2 regions of the Marinobacter sp. 3-2 genome follow, and region 1 is predicted to be linked to the other one. Evidence: riboswitches for the same ligand, from Rfam matches in the RefSeq annotation. Region 1 holds a riboswitch; the other holds the start of a gene.
The links. A riboswitch is a leader RNA that binds a small molecule or an ion and turns the genes downstream of it on or off. The one in region 1 is predicted to bind cobalamin.
Positions count from the first base shown of each region.

Region 2: another riboswitch for cobalamin. It lies ahead of EDB94_RS08605 (TonB-dependent siderophore receptor); the one in region 1 lies ahead of EDB94_RS10080 (ribonucleoside-diphosphate reductase subunit alpha).

Region 1 covers NZ_RJUQ01000013.1:593,904-598,476, reverse strand. The annotation lists gene EDB94_RS10080 (ribonucleoside-diphosphate reductase subunit alpha) at 1-2,627, opposite strand, end outside; cobalamin riboswitch at 2,756-2,964, opposite strand; gene EDB94_RS10075 (FmdB family zinc ribbon protein) at 3,091-3,444, opposite strand; gene fmdA (formamidase) at 3,450-4,573, opposite strand, start outside.
Region 2 covers NZ_RJUQ01000013.1:254,131-258,703, forward strand. The annotation lists gene EDB94_RS08595 (iron ABC transporter permease) at 1-93, opposite strand, end outside; gene EDB94_RS08600 (cobalamin-binding protein) at 80-964, opposite strand; gene EDB94_RS08605 (TonB-dependent siderophore receptor) at 995-2,833, opposite strand; cobalamin riboswitch at 2,968-3,191, opposite strand; gene EDB94_RS08610 (putative nucleotidyltransferase substrate binding domain-containing protein) at 3,314-4,573, shown strand, end outside.

The DNA.
Region 1 (4,573 bases):
AACTGGTACAGGGCATCCAGCTTTTTGCCGCTGGGCTCGGCCATGTACAGGTTCAGGCTCTGGGCCTGGTCCAGCCATTTCTGGCGCCGTGCTGCGGCTTCCACCAGCCATCTTGCGTCGATCTCAAAGGCGGTGGCGTATCGCGCTTTCAGTTCGTTGGGGATGCGGTCGATCTGCTGAACGCTACCGTCGAAATACTTGAGGTCATTCACCATCACGTTGTCCCACAGGTCTTCGGCCTTGAGGTCACGAACCAGGGAAGGATTGACCACCGTGAACTCGCCGGAGAGGTTCGATTTCACAAACAGGTTCTGGTACGCCGGTTCGATGGACTGGGACACACCCACGATGTTGGAAATCGTCGCAGTCGGAGCGATCGCCATCACGTTGCTGTTGCGCATGCCGTTTTTTGCGATCAGTTCGCGTACGGGAGACCAGTCCAGCCGGGCGTTGGTGTTCACAGACAGGTCCCCTTCCCGGCGGTTTTCCTTGAGCAGGTTGATGGAGTCGATGGGCAGGATGCCCTGCTGCCAGAGTGAACCCTCATAGCTCTCATAGGCACCTCGCTCACCCGCCAGCGAAGCTGAGGCGCGGATGGCGAAGTAGCTGAGTTGCTCCATGGCAACGTCAGCAAACTCAACCGCTTCCGGGCTGGAGTACGGCAGGCCCAATTGATAGAGCGCGTCCTGGAAACCCATGAGGCCGAGGCCAACCGGGCGATGCTTGAAGTTGGAGTTGCGGGCCTGGGGCACGGCGTAGTAGTTGATGTCGATAACGTTATCGAGCATGCGCACGGCGGTGTTTACCGTCTGTTCCAGACGCTTCACATCCAGCTCGCCATTGGCGATGTGGGCCGCAAGGTTCACGGAACCAAGGTTGCACACGGCGATCTCGTCGGCGCTGGTGTTCAAGGTAATTTCCGTACACAGGTTGGAGCTGTGTACCACGCCCCGATGTTGCTGGGGGGAGCGGAGGTTGCACGGCTCCTTGAAGGTAATCCAGGGATGGCCTGTTTCAAACAGCACGGTGAGCATCTTGCGCCAGAGTTGCTTGGCCGGGATCCTCTTGAACAGCTTGATTTTGCCCTGCTCTGCGAGGGCTTCGTAATGCTCGTAGCGTTCCCGGAAGGCGTTGCCATACAGGTCGTGCAGATCCGGCGCATCGCTGGGGGAGAACAGGGTCCATTCCCGATCTTCGCGCATGCGCTCGATCAGCAGGTCGGGCACCCAATTGGCGGTGTTCATATCGTGGGTGCGACGGCGTTCGTCGCCGGTGTTCTTACGCAGCTCCAGGAACTCCTCGATGTCCAGGTGCCAACTTTCCAGGTAGGCACACACCGCGCCCTTGCGCTTGCCGCCCTGGTTGACCGCCACGGCGGTATCGTTCACCACTTTCAGGAAAGGCACCACGCCCTGGCTCTGGCCGTTGGTTCCTTTGATGTGGGAGCCCAGCGCCCGCACCGGTGTCCAGTCATTACCCAGGCCGCCCGCCCATTTCGACAGCATGGCGTTATCGCGGATGGCGCCGTAGATGTCTTCAAGATCGTCGCCCACCGTCGTCAGGTAACAGGACGACAGCTGAGAATGGCGGGTACCGCTGTTGAACAGCGTGGGTGTGGACGCCATGTAGTCGAACGACGACAAGAGGTTGTAGAACTCGATGGCCCGGGCATTCGGGTCGTCTTCCCGCAGGGCCAGGCCCATGGCCACGCGCATGAAGAAAACCTGTGGCAATTCGAGGCGGGCCTTGTTCCAGTGCAGGAAATAGCGGTCGTACAGGGTTTGCAGACCCAGGAAGCCAAACTGCAGATCCCGCTCCGGCTGAAGGGCGGCACCCAGGCGCTCCAGATCAAAGGCGGCCAGAGCGTCATCCAGCAATTCGTAACGGATTCCCGCCTCGACAAAGGCGCTCAGTGCCTGTGGATAAATCTCAGCCAATGGCAGACTGATAGGCAGACCAAGGGCAGCGGCATTCTCCAGGCGAAGCTGCTCCAGGAGCAGGCGTGCGGTGACGGCACTGTAGTCCGGCTCCCGCTCAATCCGGCTGCGAGCCGTCATGATCAGGGCCGACAGCACGTCTTCCTCAGCGATGCCGTCGTACAGGTTGGTCAGGGCATCGTCCACCAGGGAATCACCGTCGATGCCCTCCAGCCCGGTGGCGGCTTGCTCCACCTGCACTTTCATCAGGCCCAGATCCAGCGGAGCAATCTCGCCACTGGTCTTTTTCACCGTCAGGTGGGGGTGTGCCTCAACCGGGGCATGGCGGGCGCGCTCGCGGGCATGCTCTTCCCGGTACAGGACGTAGGCGCGGGCCACCTTCTGCTCTTCCGCCCGCATCAGGGCCAGTTCCACCTGATCCTGGATGTCTTCGATATGCACCTTGCCACCGGCTTTCAGGCGGCGACCGATGGCCTGGATCACCTGGTCAGTCACCCGATGTACGGCATCGTTGATCCGTGCGGAGCCGGCGGCTTTGTCACCCTCGACGGCGAGGAAGGCTTTGGTCACGGCAATGCTGATCTTGGACGGATCAAAGCCCACAAGCGTGCCGTTGCGCTTGATGACCTGAAGGGATTCCGTGTCCGTGTGCGAGGTTGGCCGGGGTTCGGCCAGGGCTGAGGCAGACATGCAGTGTTCTCCTGAATACGCGTTGAGTTCCTTTCACCATCGCGTACGCAGGGGCACACCTCACCATGGGAATGGCTGGGCATAACCGGTCTGCTCACCCTGGGTCGCGAAGGTGCAGTTGGGAGCCTTAAGGCTCCTTCATCCCTGGCAGGTCTTCGGACTCAGGGGCGTGAATCGTTCGATTCGGCCTCGTGTGGCGACTTCCCGGCTTTCGCCAGTGTCTTGATGCCACGCTTGTTCCCCAATACCGCTGCGCGTCAGTTCCGGAGTCTCACCGGATTCCCGATACCAGAATGGCTGAGATGATCACACGTTGACCGAGTTGGTTACGCACTGATCACTACATCTGGTATTTGACCAAGGATAGAAACACTATATACACGATATTCGGAAGGGACAACCTGAAGCAATAAAAAAGGCCCCGGAGAGGGGGCCAAACACGTGACAGTTTCAACTCAGCCAATCAGTGGCTGATCATCCAGGGCCGCATGGAGGGAAACATCTTCTTCCCGTCAGCGGTGTAGAACAGCATGGACTTTCCGGGTTTCGGGGCGCCGCAGCCGCAGGCGCGACTGTGCTCCTTATCATTCGCCCTTCGGTCTGCGGTGGAAAACACCGGCTCATGCCGGGACCGCTCGTTCCGATCCTCGGCAGCCCTTTTGGCCGGGTCCATGGCGGCAATGTGGGATGGCAATACGATCACCCGCGGCGACATGACCTTGCAGGTGGGGCATTGCGCCGGCTTGGCCGCATCCTCCATGGTGGCCAGTGTGTGAAAGAGGCCATGTTCACGGCACTTGTAGTCATACACGGGCATGGCGATTACTCCTTATCTTTCGACAGCGGTACGTCCATGCCCCCGCTGACTTTTTTCTGCGGACCCTCAGCGGACGGGTTAATGTCGAAGTCGAAGATGCCCGTCGGTAACCAGAGCGTGGCGCAGGCGTTCGGGATATCCACCACGCCGCTGATGTGGCCTTCCACCGGCGCACAACCCAGAATCGCGTAGGCCTGAGCCTTGGTGTAACCGAACTTGGTCATGTATTCGATGGCGTTCAGACACGCCTGACGATAGGCCACATGAACGTCCAGGTAATGCTGGCCGCCGTCCTCGTCTACGGAGATGCCTTCGAAGATCACATAGTCGTCGTAACGGGGCTTGATCGGGCTGGGCTTGAACACCGGATTCTTGATGCCGTACTTCTTCACGCCGTCCTTGATCAGGTTTACCCGCAGATGAATCCAGCCGGCCATTTCGATGGCGCCACAGAAGGTGATTTCGCCGTCGCCCTGGCTGAAGTGAAGGTCGCCTACAGAGAGGCCGGCCCCGTCCACGTACACCGGGAAATACACCTTGGAGCCACGGGACAGATCTTTGATGTCACAGTTGCCACCATGTTCCCGCGGCGGCACGGTACGCGCGGCCTCGGCGCCGGCAGCTTTGGCGGCATCACCGGTCATCTGGCCCATGTGGGCGGTCTCACCATTGGGCAGTGTTGCCAGTTCCGGCACACGCTCCGGATCGGTCGCGACCAGTCCGGCTTCACGCTTGTTCCAGGTATCCAGCAATTCTTTGGAGGGCAGGCAGCCAATCAGGCCCGGGTGAATCAGGCCGGCAAATTCCACATTGGGAATGTGCCGGGATTTGGTGAACATGCCGTTGAAGTCCCAGATGGATTTCTGGGCCTCCGGGAAGTGTTCGGTCAGGAAGCCACCGCCGTTCTGCTTGGAGAAGAACCCGTTAAAGCCCCACTGGCTCTCTTCGAAAGTGCCGATGTCGAGGATGTCGACTTCCAGCAGGTCGCCCGGCTCTGCGCCCTCGACCCCGATCGGTCCCGACAGGAAGTGAACCTGGCTGAGATCAACATCGCGCACGTCGTCGGCGCTGTCGTCGTTCTTGATCTGGCCGCCGGTCCAGTCATAGCACTCAACGATGAAATCGTCGC
Region 2 (4,573 bases), 340 kb from region 1:
GGACGTACTGCCAATGCTGACGGAGAGCAGTGCCGCCAGAAAGCCCGCCAGCAGCAGAATCAGGAGGGGCTTGAAAGGGCTAGAGATTGGCACGGGCCTGCTCCAGGGTCTGGCACAGGTGTCTGGCGCCGTCTGCCATACGTAGCGTCGGGCGTGCCAGCAGGTCAGGTGGTTCAAGGAAGAGGTTGTCCGCGGCTACCGCTGCCAGGCCCGGAAACTCACGCCAGGCCTCCAGCCACTGCCTGTCGTCTGACGATCCGGCGGTAATAATGGCCTCGGGGTTGGCTTCCAGAACCGCCTCCCGACTGATCCGGGGCACCAGGCGTGGCAAATCGCCGAACACATTAACGCCGCCGCACAGGCTTATGGCCTTGCTGATCAGCTCTTCCCGGTTCACGGTCATCAGTGGCTGCTCCCATATCTGGTAGAACACCTTAACCGGTCTGACATCGGCATACTGAGCTTCAAGCGCGGCCATTTCTGCGCGAAACGCTTCGGCCCGCTCATTGCCCAGATCCGGTAATCCTGTCAGCAACGCCAGATCCGATACCGCCGCGGCAATGTCGTCAAACGTCCGCGGAGCAAGCCAGAAAACGTGAATGCCAAGATCTGACAGGCGTTCCAGCTGGCTGCGGGAATTGCCATCCACCCAGGCCACCACCAGGTCCGGCGCCAGCGAGACAATGGCTTCCAGGTCCAGGCGATTGCTGTCGCCCACCTGCGGCAAGTCCGCGGATTCTGCGGGATAATCGCTCCAGGCACTCACGGCAACGACCCTGTCACCGGCCCCTGCGGAGAACAGCAGCTCGGTGGCACCCGGCGACAGGGAAACAACGCGTTGCGCGGGCTCGGCTAGGCATACACGCTGGTCCAGCGCGTCGCTTACACAGGGCCTCTCCGCCTGTGCCAGCGAGGGCACAAGCAGAGAGAGCACAAACAATGCAGCGAGCCAGGGGCGCCTCATCGACGGAGTGAGCCTCTCAGATCGGTGAATTTACTGCTGGAAATCATAGCGCACCGAGGCCATGAAGGTTCGGCCTGCGGCCAGATAGTCAAAAGGCGCGAAGGTGGTACTGTCATATCCGATGCTTGTGGCATAGCGACGGTCCAATACGTTATCCACCTTGAACGATGCCGACCAGCCAGGCTGGAAGTTCCAGGCCGCCCTCAAGTCCACAGTGCCATAGCCTGGCAGCAGGCTGGTATTCGCTGCATCGTTATAGCGGTCACTCTCGGCGATAAAGCTGGCGCCCACGGACCACTGAGAGAACAGACGATCGACATCCAAACGCACATTCTTTTCCGCACGGCGTGGTAGACGTGCGCCGGTATCACGATTCTCGGTATCCGCGTAGGTTACCGCTGCCGCCAGATTCCAGTCAGCCGTCTCAATACCGGACGAAACCTCAACGCCACGGATTCTGGCCGTTTCGACATTTTCCATGGTGCCCTCAAACGTCGCCGGGTCAGAAACATAGGTAATCAGGTCCTTCACATCGTTCTGATAGAGGGCAACATCCCAGTACCATTGGTCATATCGTCCGGAGAAACCGGCCTCGACCATCTGCCCCTCTTCTGCGTCCAGGTCGGGATTACCGGTGTAGAACGGCACCGTAAGGTAAAGATCGTTAAAGGTTGGCGCCCGGAACGAGGTCGCATAGCTGAGGCGAAAACGATGGGCGCGGTCCAGCTGATGACCAAAGGCCACGCCGCCAGTCTCCTCTTTCCCGTAGGCCTCGTTGTCATCAAGACGCAGACTGAGCATCAGATCGGTGGCATCAAAGTTCAGACGGCCCTGCCCAAAGACTGCGCTGTTGGTCCGGCTATCTTCTGTAAAGTTGCTGGTGCCATCCACTTCATCAATCATGACCTCCGTACCCAGAACCAGCTCATGAACACCGGCCGTCAGGGTGTTTTCCCAGCGCGCTGAGCGAGACAGTGTGTCGAAAGTGCTGGGATTGGCTCCGAAGGTATCCTGTTCATCGCGGGCTTCCGAGAACTGGATCCTTGTGCGCCAGTAGTCACTGGCAACAGCCTCCAGATGCAGACCCATGGCACGGATCAGGAAATCGGTGTCACCGCCTTCAAACTCGGTGTTGCCTTCAGACTGGAACACGGTCAGCCCTGCGCCACCGCCCTGATCAAAACTGTGGCTCAGCTTCGCCAGGCCGCCGGTGTTCCGAAAGCCCTTGTCTTCACCGCCATCTCTCAGATTGGTGCCATCGGTGTCCGAATAGACGCCACTGGCCAGGAACGAGGAACGGCCCTCCCGGCCAGCCAATCCAGCGTTAACCTCGCGGGTTTCATGGGAGCCTCCTTTTAGCTCGCCCCAACCCTGGCGTCCGGCCTCCGGTTCCAGAGTGAACGCCTGGATGACACCGCCCACCGCGTCGGCACCGTAGAGGGAGCTCTTCGCGCCCCGCACCAGTTCAACCCGTTCCATCAATTCCGGAGGCAAAAACTGCCAGGGAGGGATGCCCGCAGAGGCAGAGCGCAGTCGGATACCATCGAGAAGCAGCACCGTACCAGAGCTCCCCGCGCCACGCAGGAATACGCTGGTAGTCTTGCCGTAGCTGCCGTCCGACACCACGTTGATCCCCGGCTGCGCGCGCAGCAGGTCGCGGAATTCCGCGGGCTGTTGCCGATCAATATCCTCTTTGTCGATGACGGTAACCGAAGACAGACTCTCTCCAACGGTCTTCGGCCCCAGTGTCGCGGTAACCACGATCGGGTCAAGGGCATCGGTTTCTGGGGCAGACTGGGCCGAAGCGGCCAATGGCAGGGCAGCCAGGGAAAGGCCGGCCAGTAGAACAGGGCTTTGAATTCTGAACATGAAACTTGCTCCGCACTCCGCGCGCACCCGCACGGGAATCTGGGTTTTGTTGCGGAACAGGGAATGAGGGCAGGCGGTAGACAGGTGTCAGGAGAGCGGAACCGGCATATCACCCACCCAGGTTGCCCACCGCAACATCGGGTGTTCTTCCAGGCCGGTCTCCGGGCTGGCAGGCGGAACCCTGGGTTCCCGGGCAATCACCTTCCCATGTCGTGGCGACACAGTGGCGCACAGATTGCCGTTGTCCTGCTTACCGTTGCGGGGGCAGCATCGGCCTTGCACTGGCATTACCAGGCTCACCGATTTCCCGTTTCACCCGTCGCGCTTTGCGACGGACACCTGAAAAAAGTGTGGCAAGGCTAGCAACACCCGGGTAAGCGGTCAATGAAATCCATCAAAGGTCGACATGGCCGCAGACCTCTGCCACTGCTATATTCCATGACTGACAATCACTTATTCTTCGCCAGAACAGGGAGTTTTATGCAGGCCGAGCTGGTCGACATCCGCAATCACATGGCTCAATACCCGCCGTTTGACGAGATGGCCGAGGAGCTGCTCGACAGAGTGGTTGGCGACATCGAGATTGTGTACTTCAAGGCCGGGAGCCAGATCCTCGAACTGGGTGACCCGAGCAGCTGGCTGTATTACGTGCGCAGTGGCGCCGTCGAGATCTATCGGCGCACCGGGGAGCTGTACAACCGCATCAGCGAGGGCGAAGTCTTCGGCCAGTTTGGCCTGCTGATGAACAGGAAGGTACGCTTCCCAGCCAAAGCCCTCGAAGACGTCCTGCTTTACAAGATTCCTTACGATACGTTCCAGTACCTCTGGGAAAATGACGACAACTTCGCCGATTTCGTTGAGATCGAAGACCGAAGCCGCCTGCGATCCGCCGTTTCCCGTCGCGAAAAGTCCAACCAGCTGATGACGTCCAAGGTTACCCGGTTGATTGCCCGGGAGCCGGTATCAGCGCCCCACACCGTTCGCCTGCAGGAAGCGGCGCGGATCATGACCGAAAACGGCGTCTCCGCACTGCTGCTGATGGACGAGGAAGGTGAAAAGCCCCTGCTCAAGGGCATCATTACCGACCGGGACCTGCGCACCCGGGCCCTTAGCGAAGCCCTGGCCTCGGAAACTCCGATCAGCGAGATCATGTCGGAGGATCTGATCACCATCCGCTCGAACATGTTCATATTCGAGGCCATGCTCACCATGCTGCACAACAATGTGCACCATCTTCCGGTGATGGATCGGGATGAGGTTCGCGGCGTGATTGCGCTGTCTGACATCGTAAAGTACGAGAGTCAGAGCAGCCTATACCTGGTCAGCAATATCTACCATCAGCAGGATGTAAAAGGGCTGAAGAAGATCAGCCTGGATGTGCGGGACAGCTTTGTTCGCATGGTGAACGAAGATGCCAACTCCCACATGATTGGCAGTGCCATGGCCGGTATCGGGCGCAGCTTTACACAGCGCCTGCTGACACTGGGCGAAGAGAAGCTCGGCCCCCCACCCGTGCCCTACTGCTTCATGGCCCTCGGCTCCATGGCGCGGGACGAGCAACTGGTGGTCACGGACCAGGATAACGCCATGATCCTGGACGACAGCTTTGTGCCGGAAGAACACGACGAATACTTCCTGGCGCTGGCGAAATTCGTCAGCGATGGCCTTGCGGAGTGCGGCTATACCTACTGCACCGGCGACATCATGGCCACCAACCAGAAATGGCGGCAGCCACTGCGC